Regions from separate parts of the Serratia sp. KH_031 genome, predicted to be linked through region 2. Evidence: predicted binding sites of a transcription regulator. Region 2 holds the regulator's gene; the other holds the start of a gene.
What was found. Region 2 encodes LexA, which represses DNA repair genes until DNA is damaged. Its sites were predicted from a motif close to TNCTGTATGTACATACAGNA; they were not measured.
Positions count from the first base shown of each region.

Region 1: a site for LexA is predicted at 2,904-2,923, ahead of sulA (SOS-induced cell division inhibitor SulA). Genes of this name have one in related genera too.

Region 1 is NZ_CM174496.1:2,981,108-2,988,921, reverse strand. It holds gene AC3ISQ_RS13495 (AAA family ATPase) at 1-154, opposite strand, end outside; gene matP (macrodomain Ter protein MatP) at 363-821, shown strand; gene ompA (porin OmpA) at 937-2,016, opposite strand; gene sulA (SOS-induced cell division inhibitor SulA) at 2,377-2,883, opposite strand; gene AC3ISQ_RS13475 (TfoX/Sxy family protein) at 3,116-3,721, shown strand; gene yccS (YccS family putative transporter) at 3,762-5,897, opposite strand; gene AC3ISQ_RS13465 (YccF domain-containing protein) at 5,925-6,377, opposite strand; gene helD (DNA helicase IV) at 6,508-7,814, shown strand, end outside.
Region 2 is NZ_CM174496.1:4,374,524-4,382,337, reverse strand. It holds gene plsB (glycerol-3-phosphate 1-O-acyltransferase PlsB) at 1-1,171, opposite strand, end outside; gene AC3ISQ_RS19765 (diacylglycerol kinase) at 1,299-1,670, shown strand; gene lexA (transcriptional repressor LexA) at 1,794-2,402, shown strand; gene dinF (MATE family efflux transporter DinF) at 2,494-3,831, shown strand; gene zur (zinc uptake transcriptional repressor Zur) at 3,818-4,330, opposite strand; gene AC3ISQ_RS19745 (sugar O-acetyltransferase) at 4,574-5,146, shown strand; gene AC3ISQ_RS19740 (tetratricopeptide repeat protein) at 5,167-5,685, opposite strand; gene dusA (tRNA dihydrouridine(20/20a) synthase DusA) at 5,830-6,840, shown strand; gene pspG (envelope stress response protein PspG) at 7,001-7,219, shown strand; gene ppa (inorganic diphosphatase) at 7,571-7,814, opposite strand, start outside.

The DNA of each region.
Region 1 (7,814 bases), 1.4 Mb from region 2:
ATAGTGGATGACAAAACAGCGTCAGTGCGTTTTCCAACCGTGGTTGGATCGCGGCAAAGGTCACAGGTGCCAACTGAGCAGCGGTATCGAATATCGCCTGATAAGGCGTTACGGCAGGCAACAAAGATTGCCATTCAAGTCGGTTATTGGTCAAAGTGTTAGGTGCAATCGTCAAAAAGTGAAAGGGCGATTATACAAGAATAACGCCAGCTTGATACATGAGAGTCGATGTTGGTGTCAGGGAGTTTGACATTGCGCTACGACTGTGCAAAAAACAATCTAAAAGGAGTTCTAATTGCCGGGGAAATTTGGCACAAAGCTGTTATGCTTAATAAAGTTACGCGGTCACTGAAGAGTTCATGATGAAATATCAGCAACTGGAAAATCTGGAGAGCGGCTGGAAATGGAAGTACCTGGTGAAAAAACACCGGGAAGGCGAAGCCATCACCTGTCATCTTGAAAGCAGCGCTGCTCAGGAGGCGGTTGATGAACTGTTGAAACTGGAAAATGAACCAGTAAAAGTGCTGGTGTGGATTAATGTCCACATGAATCCAGAACTTGATAATCGGATGAAGCAAACCATTCGTGCACGACGTAAACGCCACTTTAATGCGGAGCACCAGCATACTCGCAAGAAATCTATCGATTTGGAGTTCTTGGTGTGGCAGCGCTTAGCCGCCTTGGCACATCGCCGTAATGCCACGCTATCAGAAACCGTGGTGCAGTTGATCGAAGATGCAGAGCGGAAAGAGAAATACGCCAATCAGATGTCGTCACTCAAACAGGATTTGCAGGCGATTTTGGGGAAAGATGAAGAATAAATAGAGTAGGAGCTTGCGCACAAGATAACAAGAGGCAGGCTCTGCTTATTTTAATCAGTTATTAGAATCAATAAAAAACCCCGCAAATGCGGGGTTTTTTAAAGAGAGTGGTAACTTAAGCCTGAGGCTGAGTTACAACGTCTTTGATACCTTTAACTTCGATCTCTACGCGACGATCTGGTGCCAGGCATTCGATCTGAGTCTTGGTAGCACGGCCAGATTTGTAGCCACAGGTGTTGCCAGTGGTGGAATCAGCTTCGCCCATACCACGAGCAGAGATCTTGTCTGCTGGGATACCTTTAGAAACCAGGTAGTCAACAACGCTTTGAGCGCGTTTCTCAGACAGTGCTTGGTTGTACTTGTCAGAACCAACGGCGTCGGTGTAACCAAGAACAACTACAGAACCATCTTTAGGATCCATTGAGCTCAACTGAGTATACAGTTGATCCAGAGCCTGTTGGCCTTCTGCTTTCAGAGTAGACTTGTTGAAGTTGAACAGAACGTCAGACTTCAGAGTGAAACGCTTGGTTTCAACAACTGGAGCTGGAGCTGGTGCAGCTACTGGAGCTACAACATCGTCCTGACCAAAGCGGTAAGAAACACCCAGGCTCAACATGCCGTTGTCTGGACGAGTACCAACGGTACCAGCGTCACCGATGTTGTTAACCCACTGATAGTCCAGGCGAGTAGCCCAGTTTTTGGTCAGTGCGTATTCAACACCAACAGCAGCCAGCGGAGAAACGCCAGTGTCGTGGTCGCTCAGGCGTTGGCCGGTAGCACCGTACTGAGCTGTAGAGTCTGCACGCCAAACCATACCACCCAGACGGGTGTAGATGTCCAGATCGTCCATAATTGGGTAGCTCAGTTTAGCTGCCAATTGAACGCCTTGAGCCTTGAAAGCACCGTTGTTTACGCTGCCTTTGTATGGCATACGACCTAACCAGTCGTAACCCATTTCAAAGCCTAGGTATTGGTTTGCTTGATAACCAACGAATGCACCAGCACCCAGTTGGCTTTCATGAGTAGGGCCGTTACCGATGCTGCTGTCATAGCCGTTACCATAGAAACCAGTGTCATGGTACTGGGACCAGCCCAGTTTAGCACCAGTGTACCAGGTGTTATCTTTTGGGGCAGCTTGCGCTACTGTTGCGAAACCTGCCAGTGCCACTGCTAATGCGATAGCTGTCTTTTTCATTTTGCGCCTCGTTATCATCCAAATAGGCAATGAGCTTTAAAGCTGATTTTTAAGCCCTTGGTTAAATTCCTTCGCCAAGGTTTATGCCCTCATTTGTTACTCTGCCAGTTTTTCTGGCGTTATAGAGCAACCTTGGCGATGTAAAGTCTACAACGTGGCGCGAAAGTTACAAGTGTGATGTGATAAAGCTCTAAAAAAAAACGGAGAATTTTACAAAACCCATCCTATTTTCCGTCTAAAAAATAAGCTAAATGAAGCGCGATTTTTCATGCGGAACCGCATCAGTGCTCACTTTTTACAAATCTCTGCGTAAGTTCGCATTTTCATGGATAAAAATGATGAGATTAATCCTAAATTAGCTCAATGATACAAGCTTGAGTGAATTTTTAGCGTTGAACACTGTCCGTGTGTCGGGTTTATCTCATTTTGCGGGTGCATGATGAAACCATAAGCATTCCCCAATTCTGCTGCACGTCTTAATTTCAAACGATCCACTTCAGTTAATTCAGGTAACCACCCAAGTACTACACTGTAGTTTCCAGTCAATAATGCTTTTTCCATGGCTTCTACACTATCAATAGGATTGATTTGGCTAACCTGAACCACCTTATTGACTGGCAGACCTGATTGTTGCAACCAAAGACGACTCAGTTTCTGTTGTGGTGTGAGCCATAATAACCAACGCGATTGCAGCCCTAGTTGCTGTAACAACGGCAGTAACAACTGTGCTACTGCGGGTTGATGTTCGCTATAAACAAGTTCACTGATAAGACCATTTCCTTTGCCAGCATCTGAGGTTCTTGCAGTGTTATTCACAGCAAATGAGGTATGGCTGAAATGAGATGGGTAAAGTGATTGAGTACGCATAAGTATCCTGCCTATAGTGTCACTGTATGTATATACAGTATATCTAGTAAAACAGAAGATCAACTCAATTTTTCGTAATGCTTCGCATAATTGCGATCATCTTTAGCTCAAGAGAACTTTGTGATTGGCATGATTGGACTTAATGCGTATTTTTCTAATTGGTTGTTCACGTTACGTTTATTACATTGACGTGGAAAATGATTGAACATTTATTAACTTATTGGAGGTAGCGATGAAAGGGATATCGACGAAAAGAATCTCGCAAGCGAAATCATGCTTTGCTGCATTAGGTCACATCTCTACACGTTCGCAATTTGGCAGTTGTAGCCTATTAGCTGACGGTATTATGTTCGCTGTGATTACTGGAAATGAACTGTATTTACGTGCTACCGCAGATCTGGAACCGATCTTCCGTGAGCATGGCATGGTGAGCATGATTTATTCAAAACGTGGTGCACCGGTGGCACTGCGATATTACTGGGTGAATGAGTCTATGTGGCAAGACCGGCAAGAACTATTTGCTTTGGCTTGGCAGGCAATGAGAGCCGCTCGTAAAGAGCTTCAGGATAAAAAATGCAGCGATGAACGGTTAAGAGACCTACCCAATATCGATATAGCGATGGAGCGTTCTTTGTGGCAGGCCGGTATCAGTGGTGTTTACGATTTGCGGTTATTTGGGGCGAGACGCTCTTACTTGAAACTACTGCAACGGCAAAAACATCTTGGTTTGAAGGCATTACTGGCACTGGCGGGGGCGATTGCGGGTTATCACCAAGCGGCGCTGCCGAGTGAGTTGAGAGAGGATCTTACCGACTGGTTCGACGTACGTACCCGCTGAGCCGCCAGAAATGAGACAGCACAGCAATGGATACTGATGGTTAATTGACTCTACTTATTTGCTTATTCAACTCTGTCAGTTCTGGCAGTAGTTCTATGACTAACCCAATTTGCTGGAGTACTAACTGTTCTTTACTTTCCGGCTCTGGTGATAACTGTTGAATTCGCTCAGCCAGAGCCTCTAGAGCCTGATTAATACGGTGGCTATCTTGTTCTTCTTGATGCAGTGCACCATCGACATAACAAACAGCATCATTGAGTAGATCCAACACAGTTGAATTGCTCAAACGCCCACGATGAGCGCCTAGCGCAGAGATATAACTCAACAAGGTATGGTTTAAACACAACAGGCGAAAGGCAGTTTCCTGAATCGTTTGTTCAGTTTTAGGATCGGCAGACATATTGGAAACTACCGAAGCCAGTTCTGCATCGCAGTTGTGAGCATCACGACGCGCAATGCGATACGGTAAACCATTATCTTTGCCTTGATGGTATTGCACCAAAATGGCATCCAGATAACGACAATCCGCATTCAGGGTTTTACTGACGACTGAGGAGAGTTGGCGGAATTTCCAATCTGGCCAGATGAAGCTGACTGCCGCCCAGGCAATGGCACATCCCAGCAACGTGTCGTAAACACGTGGTGCCGCCACTTCAAATCCTTCGCCTAGCAAGTTAAAGCACAGTAATACTAACAGCGTGATAAACATGGTGGCGTGAGCATATTGCACGGTGCGAAAAGCGAAGAACAATACCCCGGCGATCACGATCAAGACGAGTTGGCCTTCCAACGACGGAACGAAGTACAGGATGGGCAAACCTACCAATATACCGGCCAATGTGCCGATAATTCGCAGAGCTAGGCGTCGCCTTGTCGCATTATAGTTGGGTTGGCAAACGAACAAACTGGTCAGCAAAATCCAGTAACCATGTTGCATACCGGTAAACTGGATAAGGGCATAACCCACGCAGAGCACGACGGACATGCGGATCGCATGACGAAATAGGGCGGATTGCGGCGTCAAATGGCGACTGATGCGCAGCCAGATATCGCTCCAGCCGGTGAGGCGATCGTCCAGCAGACTATTCTCTTCTATTTTACCACTGGCAATAGCTTGTTCTGATTCGATATTCGCCAATTGCGCATCAATAGCTCTCAGGTTCTTCAACAAATACGAGAGCGCTTTGACCAACTCGTGATTACTCGGTGTAATGTTGAGTTGTGTAAGAGCTTCTTCAATGCGCGTGAATGCGGGCTCAAAACGGTGACTATGCTGGTATTCCTGACGTAATAACACCGATTGAGAAAGCTGCCGGCAGGCTCTGGCCTGCATACTGAGTAAACGTTGGAAGCGAAATAGAATATCGCTGTGGCGGAACTGTTTACTCAATGCTTGATATTGCATGTGGGAAGAACTGGCCCGTTCGTGGATATCCTGAGCGACGAAATAATAATGTAGCGTGCGACGAGTCCCTCGTTGCCCTCGATCACCTTTCAGGCGTGTTAATAATGTCGCTTTGGTTTGATTAAGGATATTCACCAAGGTGCCGTTGGCCATTGCGACATCCATCCACGGTAAATCCGCGTTATCTTCGGCATCAGGATCAAACAGGTTGGCTTTGGCGTCTAAATAGTTCGCCAACTGCTCGTAACAGCGCGCAATATTTTCCTGTAATGGACGAATTGGGAAAATCAGATGGCCTATCAATGTCAGCAGGTTGTACCAGACAGCGCCCATCAATAGCAGCATCGGCTGTTGATACCACGCGTCATACATCGATACACCCAGCATGGTGTAAACCGCGATCAGTAAGGCACCGAAAGCGATGGTAGCGTAGCGCTGCCCTAGTGCCCCTAACAGAATAAAAGCACAGGTAGAAGTCGTCAGGCCAACAGCAAACAACCAAGGGTAGGGAAACAGTAGGACGATGGAAGCTGAAGCTACGAAGAAACACACCAGCGTAATCAATAGATTACGCAGTCTTCCAGTGAGACGATCGTCGAGATCGGCCAACGCAGCAGCGACCACCCCCAGAGTGAGGGGGATGGTCAGTTTTGGGGAATCTAACCACCAGGGCACCGCCGTTGTGCCTGCCAGCGCGATAAAAATACGCAGGTTATAAAGCCAATTACTGTTGTAGGTATAACGGCGGATAACGGGTGCTATAGAGAGCACAAAAAATTCCTCAAACGAAGAAAAGAATTAACGTTGTTGGTACTGACGGCGTGCATTCTCAGCTCTGGCTTGTTGCGCCATTTCTACCGAGACCACCCGGCGACCTACCGGCCAGAGGGCAATCGCAGCAATTTTGAAATTGGCGATGCCAACAGGAATACCAATAATGGTCATGCATTGGGCGATCCCTGCGACGATATGCGACAGGCATAGCCACCAACCAAACAGCACAAACCACAAAATATTCAACAAAGAACCTCCGGCGGAAAGCAGTGTGTTGCTTTTTTCCGGGTATAATTCGTTAACGTGGATGGCTTCGTTACCATAAGGTAGAAACGAAAGTTTGGTGATTTCCCAGCAAGAGCGGGTCAGTGGCAAGGTAATGATCAGCACCACGCTGAAGAAAGTGGCAAGCAACCAACCGAAGGTGGTGAAAAACCCGCCTAATACGAAGTTAAGTATATTCAGTACAGTACGCATAGTTGTTATTTTGCCCAGTAAGAATGAAATTCTATTCTACCCTTTTTTTAGCACTAGAGTGCGACTGCTAAACGCAGGTAAACTGGTCATTATCCGTTAGTTAATCTCAACAGGGTCATGACGCGACGATATGGAACTTAAAGCGACATCACTGGGCAAACACTTGGCCCAGCATCCTTATAACCGCGTGCGGTTGCTACATGCCGGGGTTGAGGTCAGCGGCGAAAAGCACCAATACCTGATTCCTTTCAATCAATTAGTTCAGGTTAGGTGCAAGCGTGGCATTGTCTGGGGAGAGCTGGAGTTTGAGCTACCCGAAGATAAAGTTGTGCGTTTGCATGGCACTGAATGGCAAGAGACTCAGCGCTTCTACCATTATCTGTTGCAGTCTTGGCAGCCGTGGAGCGCGGAGATGAGTGAAATCAGCGCCGATGTGTTGCATCAACAAATAGAGCATATCCAACGGGTTGAACAGGCTGATAAATGGTTCAAGCGCTCAGAGCTGGGTAAATTACAGCAACAAATTGCCCAAGCATTTAGTGCATTACCGATGCCGGTCGAGCGATTAGACGAGTTCGATAACTGTCGGGATGACTACCAGCGTTGTTTACAATGGTTGCAGCAAGGCCAACGTAGTGTGGCGAAACGCAATCAACAATGGACGGAGCGGATGCTGGAAACGCATCAAGACTTCTTCCAAACTATCGAAACTTCCCCGCTGAACGATTCCCAATGCCGCGCCGTGGTCAATGGTGAAGATTCAGTGTTGGTACTGGCTGGGGCGGGCAGTGGTAAAACGTCGGTGCTGGTGGCTCGCGCGGGTTGGCTATTGCGCCGTCAAGAAGCCGAACCGGGGCAGATTTTGCTTCTGGCGTTTGGCCGACAGGCGGCGAAAGAGATGAATGACCGTATCAAAGAACGTTTGGGCGAAAGCGAAGTTCAGGCGAAAACCTTCCACGCGCTGGCATTACAGATAATTCAGCAAGGTAGTCGCAAAGCCCCGATGATCAGCAAGCTGGAGACCGACAGTAAGGCGTGCCGGGCTTTGTTGATCAAACATTGGCAGCAGAACTGTGCGGAAAAAAAAGCACAGGCCAAAGGTTGGCGACAATGGTTGACTGAAGAATTGGAGTGGGAAGTTCCCGAAGGGGATTTCTGGCAAGATAAACGCTTGGCAGAACGCTTAGCTGGGCGCTTGGAACGCTGGTTGGGGCTGATGCGCGCCCATGGTGGCAGCCAAGCGGAAATGATTGAACAAGCGGATGAAGAAATTCGCGATCTGTTTTCGAAACGCATTCGTTTGATGGCACCTTTGCTAAAAGCATGGAAAACGGCACTGAAAGATGAAGGTGCGGTGGACTTTTCCGGCTTAATCCATCAGGCGGTGAACATTTTAGATAAAGGGCGCTTTGTCAGCCCATGGAAGCATATTCTGGT
Region 2 (7,814 bases):
CGGTACGGGAACGCCCCCCTTCGACAAAATACTCAACCGAATAACCGCGGGTGAACAACTCGCCGAGGTATTCACGGAACACTGTGGAATACAGTTTGTTGCCTTTAAAGGTACGGCGGATGAAGAACGCGCCCAAGCGACGGAAAATCGGACCGGCAGGCCAGAAGTTCAGGTTGATACCCGCAGCGATATGCGGCGGCACCAGCCCTTGGTGATAGAGCACATAAGACAGCAGCAGGTAGTCCATATGGCTGCGATGGCAGGGCACATAGACAATCTCATGGCCATCTTGCGCCAACTGACGCACGCGTTCGGCGTTGGTGACGTTGATACCCTGATATAAACGGTTCCAAGTCCAACTCAATACGCGATCGGACAGTCGCACGGTTTCATAAGAGAAATCGGCAGCAATCTCTTCCATCAACGCAATGGCGTTTTGCTGGGCTTTCTCATGAGAAATCTTTTTGCTACGCGCTTCGTCTTCCACCGCTTTTTCGATCGCTTTGGAAGCCAACAGCTTATTGAACAGCTCCTGACGTGCTGGCAGGCTTGGGCCAACGGCGGCCAGACGCTGACGCGAGAAGTGCATCCGCGCCACGCGCGCCAATTTCTGTGCGATGATTTTATCGGTGCCGTGTTCAGTCGCCATACGGCGCAGGGAAACGGTACTCGAGAAACGAACAAAACTGTCGCGTCCCAGCCACAATACGGCGAAGAATTTCTGTACCCCGTTCAGCAGACGTAAATGAGGTGTACCTTGACCTTCACGACCCGGAGAGCGGCCAAACATCACCGAAACCGGCAACATCTGAATATCCAGCTCCGGATTATTCCGGTGCAGATCCAGATAATCATGGAATAGTTTTACCGACTCTTCTTTCGGCGTGTAGTAACGGAACACGCGTGGGCCATCGTGAATAAACACGTAGCTTGGCAGCACGGTACCGTCGATCTCCAGCGGGTTTAACGGATCGGGGAGATCCTGCGCCAAACACTGGGCACGCATGGTCAGTAAGTCCGCCTTGGAATTGTATGGCAAAACATACAAAATCGGGCGTGAAGGATCGAGCTCCAGTTCCGCGATCGGGTCTGAAGGAATAACTTTGCTTCTTACCAACAGTTTTAGCGGTAAGTTCAATAACTTATAGTATATTTTACGCCAACCTGACATAACGACATGTAGCCTCTTGTTAGCAATGCGCCGCAAGCATACCAGAAACTGATGTGCAGATCTGTGGTGTTAAAAAAGCAAGAACCGTTAAAATTATGGCTCATCTCAAGAAAAGAGAATATTTAAGATGGCAAAGCAGCAAGCAACTGGCCTGACTCGGATTATCAAAGCGGCGGGTTACTCTTATCAAGGGCTCATCGCAGCGTGGAAGAATGAGGCTGCGTTTCGCCAAGAGTTGGTGATGACCGTGATGGCGATCATCATCGCGATTTGGCTAGATATCGGCGTGATAGAGCGCATTTTACTGATTGGTTCGGTGGTGTTGATCATGATTGTCGAGATACTCAATAGTGCGATCGAAGCGTTAGTTGATCGCGTGGGGACTGAGTATCACGAGCTTTCTGGCCGAGCAAAAGACATGGGGTCGGCGGCGGTTTCGCTGGCGATTATTCTCGCTTTGTTCGTTTGGGTTTCTGTTCTGTGGCAGCACTTGTTTTGAGCCAGATAGAACAATGTTGCGAGACATCTCGCTAATCACTGATTTTAATTCATTCTTAGGTTCCCAATCCTTATCTACCTGTATATACTCACAGCAAGACTGTATAAACAAACAGGGGGCGGAATGAAAGCACTAACTACCAGACAGCAAGAGGTCTATGACCTGATTCGCGATCATATTTCACAGACGGGTATGCCACCAACGCGTGCCGAGATCGCAATGCGTCTGGGGTTCCGCTCACCCAATGCGGCGGAAGAACACCTGAAAGCCTTGGCGCGTAAAGGGGTGATTGAGATTGTCTCTGGCGCTTCACGCGGCATTCGTCTGTTGATGGAAGAGGAAGAAGGGCTGCCATTGGTTGGGCGTGTCGCGGCGGGTGAACCGCTGCTGGCACAACAACATATTGAAGGGCACTACAAAGTTGATCCTTCACTGTTTAAACCGAACGCTGATTTCCTGCTGCGAGTGAATGGTATGTCGATGCGCGACATCGGTATTCTCGACGGCGATCTGCTGGCGGTGCATAAGACGCAAGACGTGCGTAACGGCCAAGTCGTTGTGGCGCGTATTGATGATGAAGTGACGGTCAAGCGTCTGAAAAAACACGGCAATGTGGTTGAGTTACTGCCAGAGAATAGCGAGTTTGAGCCGATCGTGGTCGATCTTCGCCAGCAAAGCTTCAATATTGAAGGTTTGGCGGTGGGTGTGATTCGCAACGGTGACTGGATCTAAACTGCACAACCCCTGCTTTTAATCGCCCCTTGTCTGGGGCGATGTCTTTTCTGTATGAACTCATCGTATTACCACGGGAACATTTTTGATGATGCGCCTATTTTCCCCCTTCTTCAGCGATACCGATAAAGCCCTATGGCGGCTAGCACTACCGATGATTTTCTCCAATATCACCGTGCCGCTACTCGGCTTGGTGGATACGGCGGTGATTGGTCATCTGGATAGCCCGGTTTATCTCGGTGGCGTAGCGATAGGGGCAATGGCGACCAGCTTCCTGTTTATGTTGTTGCTGTTTTTACGTATGAGCACCACTGGGTTGACGGCGCAGGCGCTTGGGGCACAAAACCCACAAGCATTGGCTCGTGCCTTTATGCAGCCGATGTTGCTCGCTGTATTGGCGGGGCTCGCCATTGTTCTGTTGCGTCATCCGCTGATTAATCTGGCATTGCATATTGTTGGTGGTGATGCCGATGTTTTGGCGCAGGCAAGGTTATTCCTAGAAATCCGCTGGCTCAGTGCGCCAGCGGCATTAGCCAATATGGTGCTGCTGGGTTGGTTGCTCGGCGTGCAGTATGTGCGAGCCCCAGTGATTTTACTGATTGTCGGTAACTTGCTGAATATCGTGCTAGATATTTGGCTGGTGATGGGGCTGGGCTGGAATGTGCAGGGTGCTGCGACGGCAACGGCGGTCTCGGAATACGCGACGCTACTGTTGGGCTTATGGTTGGCTTGGCGCGTGATGAACATGCGCGGGATTACATGGGCGATGCTACGGCATGCGTGGCGTGGAAACTTACGGCGTTTGCTGGCGCTGAATCGCGACATCATGCTGCGTTCACTGCTGCTACAACTGTGTTTCGCTTCGCTAACCATTCTTGGCGCACGTTTGGGCGGCGAGATTGTGGCAGTCAATGCAGTGCTGATGAATCTGCTGACATTTACTGCCTATGCCTTGGATGGTTTTGCCTATGCGGTAGAAGCACATTCCGGCCATGCCTATGGTGCGCGGGACGATCGCCAATTACATCGAGTATGGCGCGCTGCCTGTCGTCAGGCGGGCGTAGTGGCGTTGGGATTTGCTGTGGTTTATACCGTTGCAGGGCAACATATTATCGCGGCACTGACCTCGTTACCGGAGTTACGCGTCTTGGCGGAGCACTACCTGCCGTGGCAGATAGTTTTACCGTTGGTGGGTGTATGGTGTTATCTGTTGGACGGAATGTTTATCGGTGCGACTAAAGGCGCTGAAATGCGCAACAGTATGGCAGTTGCTGCGGCGGGATATGGCTTAACATTGTTGGTTCTGCCCATATTGGGCAATCACGCACTCTGGTTAGCACTGGCGGTTTTCTTAGCGTTGCGTGGTTTGGCGTTGGGTTGGATCTGGCACCGCCATAACGTGTGCGGTACCTGGTTTACTTCTTCTTAATGACAATGCTGTGATCGTGCTCGCCACAGTCGTGCTTGCTATCACAGGCCTCGACCTTCACACATACGGAGCATAAACCGTGAGCTTCAACAACGCTGTGGCGCAGGACGAATCCTGACTCTTGCGCCAGCGTTTTCAAGGTATCCTCAACTCCTGCGGTAGTGCGTTCAGTCACTTGGCCGCAGCGATCGCAAATAAACAGCGCCGAAGTATGCATTGGTTGTTCAAAGTGGTGGCAAAGCACGTAGCTGTTAGCTGACTCAACGCGATGAATAAAGCCTTGTTCCAGCAAGAAATCCAATGCGCGGTAGACCGTTGGCGGCTTAGCTTGTGGTTCGGCAACGCGTAACAGATCCAACAGATCATAAGCGCTGATCGCACCGGGTTGCTCTGTCATCAAGCGCAATACTTCCTGCCGTTGTGGCGTCAGTCGCACGTTGCGTTGCAGGCAGATTTTTTCTGCCTGAGCGAGCAGCTTTTCCTGATTGCTTGAGGTCATGGCAATATTCCCAGTGCGTAAAAAGCTGATTTTAACATGTTTCGTGGCAATCGCCGATAGTCACGCTATTTTCCCGGCCAATGACGCATAAAAGGGTAAGTTGCCAATAAAAATGCGGAAGAGATCACAACTTCTATTTACCCAAGACAAGCAGATCAACTTTACCCTATTTTGAGTTAGGTAATGCTGCGAGCCCGCGCTATAACGCGCAGCGAAGATGTCCCGATTTCTTGGAGCGACCCAATGACTGAAAGAGATAAATTATTACGTGGTGAAGTGTACAACAGCCGCGATCCAGAGCTAATTGGTCTTTATCACCGTGCCAGAGCACTCACCAAGCAGCTTGGTGCGCTGGATTCACATCAAACCGATGAGAAAGCGCGTTTGCTGCGTGAGTTGTTCGCTGGTTGGGGCGACGAAAGCTGGATCGAAACGCCTTTCTGGTGTGACTATGGGCAGCATATTACCATCGGTAGAAATTGCTTTATCAACGTCAATGCGGTGTTTCTCGACTGCAATACCATCACCATCGGTGACAACACGCTGATCGGCCCCAATGTACAAATCTACACGCCAAGCCATCCGTTAAAAGCCAGCGAGCGTTTTACTGGCAACCCTGATTTCCCATTCTATACCTCGGCGCAGCCGGTGGTGATTGGCAGTAACGTGTGGATTGGCGGCAATGTGGTGATCTTGCCCGGCGTCACCATTGGTGATGACACCACTATCGGTGCAGGCAGTGTGGTGACCAGCGATATTCCCGCCAATGTGCTGGCGTTAGGACAGCCGTGTAAGGTGATCCGCAAGCTGGAATAATGTGCCAACTTGCGGTGTTTTTAAGACTCAGGATGACTCTCGATAGCGGCGGCCAAGTCGCGGTATTCTTCACAGTCGGTACCGCAAAGGGTTTTAATCACCGCAAGTTGTTCTTTGGCTAACTCTGGTTGGCCTTTGATCATATAAGCTTCCCCCAAATACTCTCGAACTTTCAGGTAGTTTGGATCGAGCTTCACTGATTGTAAGTAATAGCCGATGCCTTCGTCGGTGTGACCAAGCTTACGCGTCGCGTAGCCACGATAGTTGAGTGCGACGGCAGTATTGGGATCTTTCAGCGTGTTCAATACGTCGAGGGCTTCCTGATAACGACCACTTTTCGCCAGTGCGTAGGCGTACTCAGTACGATCGCTATCGCTGACTTTACTGCCTTTTTCCACCACACAGGTTTTGGTTTTACTGTCGTAAATCTGTCCTTTGGGGCAGGTTGGAGTGGTGGGTCCATCGGTGCTACCACCACCACCGGCAGCATAGGCGAAGCCGGAAAGCAGTAATGTGCAGACAAGAATGAGACGTTTCATAGCGGTTTTCTCGTGGGAATAACCTAGTAATTATTCGTCGCCTTTTTGTTTTTCGCCAATGTTGTCGATTGTCGTTATAATAGCCGTTTGCGGCCAACCGCCGCCCGTTGAATTTTCGATAGATCAGGTAGCCAGTAATCCAGCATGACGACAGCCAACAACTCTCCTAAATACGCCGCCAATCGTTTCTCCATCGCCCCTATGCTCGATTGGACCGATCGTCATTGCCGTTATTTCCATCGCTTGTTGACCAAGGAAACGCTGCTGTACACCGAGATGGTGACAACCGGTGCGATTATCCACGGTAAAGGTGACTATCTGGCGTATAGCGAAGAAGAGCATCCGGTGGCGTTGCAACTGGGTGGCAGCGATCCTGTGGCGTTGGCGCACTGCGCTAAATTGGCGGAACAACGTGGTTATGATGAGATTAACCTCAACGTAGGTTGCCCGTCCGATCGCGTGCAAAACGGTATGTTTGGCGCTTGTTTGATGGGACAGGCCGCACTGGTGGCTGATTGTATCAAAGCCATGCGCGATGTGGTTTCAATTCCGGTGACGGTGAAAACCCGTATCGGTATTGACGATCAGGATAGCTACGAGTTCCTGTGTGATTTTGTCGAAACCGTTGCTGGGCGTGGTGAATGCGATATGTTCACCATCCACGCACGTAAAGCTTGGCTTTCAGGTCTTAGCCCGAAAGAGAACCGTGAGGTTCCACCACTGGATTATCCGCGTGTTTATCAATTGAAACGTGACTTCCCCGCGTTGACCATTGCGATCAATGGCGGTGTGAAAACGTTAGAAGAAGCGCAACAGCATCTACAGCATTTGGATGGTGTAATGATGGGGCGCGAAGCCTATCAAAACCCTGGCATTTTGGCGCAGGTAGATACTCAATTGTTTGGTGCGCAGACCGAAGTGATGGATAGCGTGGCGGCGATCGAAGAGCTCTATCCGTATATCGAACGTGAACTGTCGAACGGTACTTATTTGGGGCACATCACCCGTCATATTCTTGGACTGTTCCAAGGTGTTCCGGGCGCGCGCCAGTGGCGTCGTCACCTGAGCGAGAATGCGCATAAGCCGGGAGCGGGTGTGCAAGTGGTGGAAGATGCGTTGAATCTAGTGCGCCAACCGCGTACTGAAATGGTGTAATTGACTACTCTCTCAGCTAAAAGTTGGTTTTTTTGACTAAGTGCATTGAGTGGTTCAATGCACGAATTAATAAATATCAATCAGTTATGATTCCCATCACCTTGGCACGCTTCTTGTAATACTCCCGTAGATACCTTGTTTTAGGCGGGAGTAACCCATCATGTTAGAAATCTTCTTCTTTATTGGCTTTGTGGTAATGCTGATGGTGACTGGTGTGTCGCTGTTGGGAGTGATTGCAGCTTTATTCGCAGCTGCGGCGTTTATGCTGCTTGGTGGGGTATTTGCCATGATGATTAAGCTGTTGCCATGGCTGATTTTAGCGGTGGTCTGCGTGTGGATTTACCGCGCGATGCAGAAGCCACAAATACGGCGCTATTGATTTTTTGTCGATTAATCAGTCAGTAAGTGTAAAAGCATATCAATGATATGACTGCGAATGCGGCAGAGATCACAGCTTGGCATTTTAAATATCGTAAGCGTTTTGTTTATCAGGCCGAGCTTGATAGGATGCTCGGCGAAACAGTTTCATCATCACCAGAGATAACCTAATAATAGTGTTGCTTAAGCAACCCCCATCTCTGGCGGATTAGCTCTACCCCTACAAAAAAAGCAGTAGCAGAGTGGTTCCCTAGTGGAGTAAAACGGCCGGTCAGTTAAGTCACTGACCGGCCGTTTTATTATTCCGCATTACTCAAATCGGCGGTGTTTCTGTTTCAAACGACGCTAACTCTTACTTCTTCTTAGCGCGTTCGAAGGATTCGATGATTTCTTTTTTAGCCGCGGCAGCGTCTTCCCAACCATCTACTTTTACCCACTTGCCTTTTTCCAAATCTTTGTAGTGCTCAAAGAAATGAGTGATCTGGGCTTTCAGCAGGTCTGGCAGGTCGTTTACATCTTTGATGTGTTCGTACTCTTTGCTCAGTTTGCTGTGCGGTACTGCAACCAGTTTCGCATCTTCACCCGCTTCGTCGGTC